One region of the Paraburkholderia sp. PAMB 6770 genome, then DNA from elsewhere that is predicted to be linked to it. Evidence: predicted binding sites of a transcription regulator. Region 1 holds the regulator's gene; the other holds the start of a gene.
What was found. Region 1 encodes LexA, which represses DNA repair genes until DNA is damaged. Its sites were predicted from a motif close to ACTGTATNNNNATACAGT; they were not measured.

Region 1 (3,405 bases):
CTCGTCCGGGCGGGCAACGGGGAGCGCTCCGCCTGTTAGCGTTTTCCAGCCCTTGCCAGCCGAATTGCGGCGCACCATGATGGAGACGAGAACCGCGATCGGCGCGGAAGGGAGATCATCATGGCGAGCTACAAGAAAATTCTGTTGTGCTACGACGGCTCGCGCGAGGGCCGCAAGGCGTTGCGCTGCGGTGCGGATCTGGCGCTGGACCTGAAGGCGGAGACGCATCTGCTGTCCGTGGTGGACATGCGGTCGAGCATCGCGCAAAGCGCCGGACTGCTGACGGACGTGGCCTGCGGCAGCTTCGAGAAAGCCGCGCGCGACATCCTGCAGGAGGGTGTCGACTGGCTGACCGAGCGCGGCGTGCGGGCGCAGGGGCATTTCGCGTTTGGTCATCCGATCGACGAAATTGCGAATCTGTCCAGCGAGCTGCAGGTGGACCTCGTCGTCGTCGGGCACCGTTGCCGCACCGGGCTGTCGCGCTGGTGGATGGGCGCGGGCAACACGCCATTGCTCGACCGCGTTTCGTGCAGCATCCTCGTGGCGTGCTCGTCCGCGCAGGAGCAGCAACAGGCCGCCGCCGAGGCTGCAGCCTGATTCTCGCGCGGCTCCGCGGCTGGGCCCTTGCGGGTCTCTCGTTCTCGCGTGGACCGTTGCCTGGGCCCGTGTTGGGGCCGTTGTTTAGGCTGTTGTTTGGATCGACGGGTTTGGCCTAGTCGCCCAGTTCGACGGCCGCCAGCTTCCAGGTGAACCACCCCTCGCGATGCAAGATCGCGCGGTAGCGTGCGTCGCCCACGCCATGCTGGTAGGTGACGACGAATTCATTCAGGCTGCGATAGCCCGCGTGCGTGTGCGGCGGCGCAGATGGCTCAGACGGGACGGACGCGGCGCCGGTAGCCGCAGTGCCTGGCGTGGCGTCTGCAGCCGCGGAAGGGGCCGTGTCCGGCGGCCGCTGCTGCGGGTTGCCGCTCGGCGGCATGCCGTTGAGCAACGCCGCGACGCCGGCAGGCGTCGCGTAGGCATCGACCAGCGGCCCGACCAGTGCAATGCCGATCATCGCGCCCAGCGCCGCGAACGGATTGCCGCTGCCGTGCACGCGACGCGTCATGAGGCCCGCGATCTGCTCCTTCAGGCTCTCGCGCAGCGCGGGGTAGTCCACGTATTCGCTGACGGTTTGCGCATCGCGCGCGTCGGCGGCCTGCTTCAGACGGTTGAGCGCGACATAGGGGGAGGCATAGCCGTAACCCAGTATCGCGACCAGCGCGACAACGATGAGAACCGCAATGAACGGCTTCGTGGAGCCGCGGCTGGCGCGGGGTGAGACTCGGGTTGCGGCCGAGGTGGAAACCGCGGGTGAAACTGAGGTTGAAACCGGCATCGTACGGCGCGCTCCAGAAAGTGAGGCCAGGTGTAGAGCCAGACACGGAGCCAGACACAGGGTCAGGCACAGGGTCAGGCACGTGGCCAGACGCGGGGCCGAGGTGGGCGCGTGCGGTGATGGAGTCCGTTAGCGGCTCGCGACGCCCGCGCTTTCCTCTGCAATGCAGCGGTCGATCATGCGGCATACGGCGTCCAGCGTGCCGACCATGATGACGCGCGACGGTCCATGGTACACGCGCACCGGCGCGCGGCGCGCCGGCTCCGCCATATGGAGCCCGGCATTCAGCGACACGCGTGCGAAAGCTGGCAAGGCAGACGGCGGGGTGCGCGGTGCGCCCGATACGCTGCGGTCTGGGTGGGCCGCGGGCGCCGGATCGAACAGCGAGCCGCTGGGCGGGCCGGCGTCGAGCGGCGCGCACGGCACGACGCCGCGCAGGTGACGCAGACGGCCGAACTGGCGAAAGGGCAGCAGGCGGGCAAGGCGTTCCATGCGTTTCTCCAGACGGGATTCAGACAGGGTTCAGACGGTTCTTCAGACGGTTCAGAATTCGGTGGGACGGATCAGCCCCACCGCAATGCCTTCGAGCGCGAAATCTGCACTGCCGGCCTCGACGAAGATGTTTTCGTAATCGGGGTTCTCGGCAATCAGTTCGATGCCGTTCGTGCGGCGCTTCAGACGCTTCACGGTGACGTCGTCGCCGAGGCGCGCAACGATGATCTGCCCGTCTTTTGCCTCGCTGCGCCGCTGCACGGCGAGCAGGTCGCCGTCGAAGATGCCGGCGTCGCGCATCGACAGCCCGCGGACTTTCAGCAGGTAGTCGGGCTTGCTCGAGAACAGCGCCGGGTCGCATGCGTAGTGCTGCGCGATGTGCTCCTGCGCGAGGATCGGGCTGCCCGCCGCGACGCGGCCGATCAGCGGCAGCGACAGTTGCAGCAGCGCCGCATGCGGCAGCGTCAGCTGGTGCGGCGCGTCGTCCTGCCCGGCCAGCAGCCGGATGCCGCGCGAAGCGCCGGCCGCGAGCTCGATCACGCCCTTGCGCGCGAGCGCGCGCAGATGTTCCTCCGCCGAGTTCGCCGAGCTGAAGCCGAGTTCCGCGGCTATTTCGGCGCGGGTGGGCGGAAAGCCCGTGCGCTCGATCGCGCGGCGGATCAGATCGAAAACCTGCTGCTGTCGTGCGGTGAGTTTGGTCATGGCGCCACTGTATGGATAGACAGGTGACTGTATTTTTATACAGTATCGGGCACTTTTCAAGTGTTACGTGAAGTCCCCGGCGCCAGAGCGTGCCGCGGCCCGTCTCGCATCGATTACAATCGCCGCCATGACTACCTCGCCTTCCACCGCTTCCACGCACGCCGCCGCGCCGGCGCGCGTCCTGCCGCGCATCGCGGTGCTGGCCACCGGCGGCACGATCGCCGGCTCCGCGGCCGACGCGACCCATACCGCGGGCTACCAGGCCGGCGTGGTCGGCGTCAACCAGCTCCTCGACGCGGTGCCGGCGCTTGCCGGCGTCGCGCGGATCGCGCCCGAGCAGGTCGCGAGCGTCGACAGCAAGGACGTGGCGCTCGCGCTGTGGACGCTGCTCGCCGCGCGGGTGAACGCGCTCGCGGCGGATGACGCGATCGACGCCATCGTGATCACGCACGGCACCGATACGCTCGAAGAAACCGCTTACCTGCTGCACCTCACCGTGCACACCCGCAAGCCGGTGGTGCTGACCGCGGCGATGCGGCCGTCCACCGCGCTGTCGGCCGACGGCCCGCTGAACCTGCTGAACGCGGTGACGGTCGCGGCGAGCGCCGCGGCCGCCGGACAGGGCGTGCTGGTGGCGTTCAACAACCGCATTCACAGCGCGCGCGACGTCGTCAAGGTCAGCACCTATGCGGTGGACGCGTTCCAGTCGCCCGAGGTCGGCGCGCTCGGCTGGGTGCAGGATGGCCGCGTCGAGTTCCAGCGCGGGGTCGTGCGCGCGCATCCGCTCCCGGGCGGGTTCGCGGCCGGCGACGACTGGCCGGCCGTCGAGGTCG
Region 2 (3,405 bases), 1.4 Mb from region 1:
GTCGGCGAGCAACTGGCCCGACCCGCATGACATCGTCCAGCCGAGCGTGCCGTGCCCGGTGTTCAGGAACAGGTTGGGCACCGGCGTACGGCCGACGATCGGCGTGCCGTCCGGCGTCATCGGACGCAGTCCGGTCCAGAAGCTCGCCTTCGACGTATCGCCGCCGCCCGGGAACAGGTCGTTCACGCACATCTCGAGCGTTTCGCGGCGCGCGCGGCGCAGCGACTTGTCGAAGCCGACGATCTCCGCCATCCCGCCGACGCGGATCCGTTCGTCGAAGCGCGTGATGGCGATCTTGTACGTCTCGTCCAGCACGGTCGACACGGGCGCCGCATGCGGATTGACGATCGGCGCGGTGATCGAGTAGCCCTTGAGAGGGTAGACCGGAATCCGCACGAGATCCGCCAGCAGCGACGTCGAGTACGAGCCCAGCGCAACGACGAACGCATCCGCGCGCACCAGTTCGCCGCCGCACTGCACGCCGGCGATGCGACCCGCCGTCGACGCGAGCGCGTCGATCGGCGTGTTGTAGCGGAACCGGACGCCGAGTTGCGCCGCCAGCGCGGCGAGCCTCGTCGTGAACATCTGGCAGTCGCCGGTTTCGTCGCCCGGCAGCCGCAATCCGCCGGTCAGCTTGTGCGATACCGCGGCGAGCGCGGGCTCCGCGCGGCCGAGTTCGGCGGCCGACAGCAGCTCGAACGGCACGTTCGCGTCCTTCAGCACGGCAATGTCCTTCGCCGCGCCGTCGAACTGCTGCTGCGTGCGGAACACCTGAAGCGTGCCGCCGGCGCGGCCCTCGTACTGGATGCCCGTATCGGCGCGCAGCGCCTGCAGACAGTCGCGGCTGTACTCGGCAAGCCGCACCATGCGCGCCTTGTTGATCGCGTAGCGCCCGGCCGTGCAGTTCTGCAGCATCTGCCACATCCATTGCAGCTGGAACGTCGTGCCGTCGAGGCGAACCGCGAGCGGCGCATGCTTCTGGAACATCCACTTGACGGCCTTCAGCGGCACCCCGGGCGCGGCCCACGGCGACGCGTAGCCCGGCGAAATCTGGCCGGCGTTCGCGAAGCTGGTTTCGAGCGCCGGGCCGGCTTCGCGATCGATGACGATCACTTCGTGTCCCGCGCGCGCGAGGTAATACGCGCTCGTCACGCCGACGACGCCACTGCCCAAAACGACGACTCGCATAGCTGCTCCAGAGAGGTTTTTTGCGGGCTGACGGATGCACCGGCCGCTTTCGCCCGCGAGGGCCAGGCCATCGCGACACAAAACCGTCGCGAAACGTCGGTGAAATGCGTTTTACCCAGTGTTAACCGCTATGGTATTGACTGTCATCTAGGTTTTGTTATTGTATTTTCTTGATTTTCAGTAAAAACATTTAGAGGAATGCATGCGAACCCAACGTCAACCCGTCCGCACGCTCGACAAGCTCGACCGCAAGATCCTGCGGCTGCTGCAGCAAGACGGCCGCATGGCGATGAAAGACCTCGCGGAGCAAGTCGGCCTGTCGGTGACGCCGTGCATCGAACGCGTGAAGCGCATGGAGCGCGACGGCGTGATCATGGGCTATCACGCGCGTGTCAATCCGGCGGAGCTCGGCGCGGCGCTGCTGGTATTCGTCGAGATCACGCTCGATCACAAGAGCGGCAACATGTTCGACCAGTTCCGGCGCGAGGTGCAAAAGATTCCCGAGGTGCTCGAATGTCATCTGGTGTCGGGCGACTTCGACTACCTGATCAAGGCGCGGATCGGCGAAATGGCCGACTACCGCAAACTGCTCGGCGACATCCTGCTGCAGTTGCCCGGCGCGGTGCAGTCGAAAAGCTATGTGGTGATGGAGGAGATCAAGGAATCGCTCACGATCGACGTCGGCGAATGAGTCGCGCGGGCATAAGCAGGGGCTCGACAAAGGCCGCCAATACTGTATATTTATACAGTATTGGCGGCGGTTTTTTTGCCGTTTTGCTGCCTTGCTGCTTTGTCGTTATGTCGCTTTAGCCGGGTTGCGCGGGGTAGCGTCCGTCCGCCCGGCCGTCGCGGCGGAGGCTGCCACGGCTGGGCTGTCGCGCCGCTGGCGGCACCGGCCGAGCGCCTGCCTTACCCTGTCTGGATGTCCCGTGACCGATTTCGACGCCGAGTATCCGCTTGCCCCGCCCGCGCCCCGCAAGGGACGCGGGGCGGTGACCAATCTGCAGGGGCGCTACGAACCCGACCAGCGCGAGGCGGTCGACGACGGCTGGACCCACGAGAGCAGCAACGGCGATGACGACGAGCCTGCGGTGCTGCGCACGCAGGTGTTCGAGGAGCGCGCGAAAAGCATCCTCAACCGCAACGCGTCGCCGGACATCCCGTTCGACGTATCGCTGAACCCGTACCGGGGATGCGAGCACGGCTGCATCTATTGTTTCGCGCGGCCCACGCACAGCTATCTCGGGCTGTCGCCCGGGCTCGACTTCGAGAGCCGTATCTACGCGAAGGTCAACGCGCCGGAACTGCTCGCGCAGACGCTCGCAAGGCGCACCTATGTCCCGGAGCCGATCGCGCTCGGCGTGAATACCGATGCGTGGCAGCCGGTCGAGCGTGAGTTGCGGATCACCCGCCGGGTCATCGAGGTGCTGCATGCGCACGGGCACCCGTTTGCGGCGATCACGAAATCGTCGTTGATCGAACGCGACCTGGATCTGCTCGCGCCGATGGCCGCGCGCGGCCAGTTCATGGCCGCCGTCACGATCACGACGCTCGATGCGGCAATCGCCCGTTCGCTGGAGCCCCGCGCGGCGGCGCCGGCGCGCCGGCTACGCACGATCCGCGCGTTGAGCGAGGCGGGGATTCCGGTAGGAGTCAGCGTTGCGCCGGTCATCCCGTTCGTTACCGAGCCCGACTTCGAGCGGGTGCTCGAGGCGTGCGCGCAGGCGGGGGCGACGAGCGCCAGCTACATTGTGCTGCGCTTGCCGTGGGAGGTGGCGCCGCTGTTTCAGGACTGGCTGCGCGCGCACTTCCCGGATCGCGCGGAGCGCGTGATGAGCCGTGTGCGCGACATGCGCGGCGGCAAGGACTACGATGCGCGCTTTGCGACGCGGATGAAAGGCGAAGGCTTGTGGTCGGACTTGCTGAAGCAGCGCTTCGCGCAGGTGTGCCGCAGGCTGGGTCTGAACCGCCGGCAGTATGGCATGCTCGACATGTCGCTGTTCAGGCGGCCGGACCCGCCGCCCGCGCCCCGGCCCGGTGACGCGCAACTGACGCTTTTCTAGCCGCGGGGGGCGCTATCGAGCGGCGGTGGCGGCGGGCTGCTGGGCCTCGAAATAGGTCATGACGGTTACCGCGAGACCGCCCATCAGCAGCATCGCACCGATGAAAAGGGAAAATATCACCACGAAGATCACCGCCCAGCCGGAGCGGCTGCGT

Region 2: AC3AP7_RS03085 (PA0069 family radical SAM protein) is a predicted target of LexA. The motif match lies at 1,921-1,938, and genes of this name have one in related genera.

Annotation. Positions count from the first base shown of each region.
Region 1 is NZ_CM173238.1:2,026,002-2,029,406, reverse strand. Features, by position in the region: gene AC3AP7_RS09225 (universal stress protein) at 121-597, shown strand; gene AC3AP7_RS09220 (DUF2939 domain-containing protein) at 713-1,378, opposite strand; partial or broken gene AC3AP7_RS09215 (hypothetical protein) at 1,508-1,705, opposite strand; gene lexA (transcriptional repressor LexA) at 1,922-2,572, opposite strand; gene AC3AP7_RS09205 (asparaginase) at 2,700-3,405, shown strand, end outside.
Region 2 is NZ_CM173238.1:646,459-649,863, forward strand. Features, by position in the region: gene AC3AP7_RS03075 (D-amino acid dehydrogenase) at 1-1,188, opposite strand, end outside; gene AC3AP7_RS03080 (Lrp/AsnC ligand binding domain-containing protein) at 1,391-1,879, shown strand; gene AC3AP7_RS03085 (PA0069 family radical SAM protein) at 2,118-3,251, shown strand; gene AC3AP7_RS03090 (NINE protein) at 3,264-3,405, opposite strand, start outside.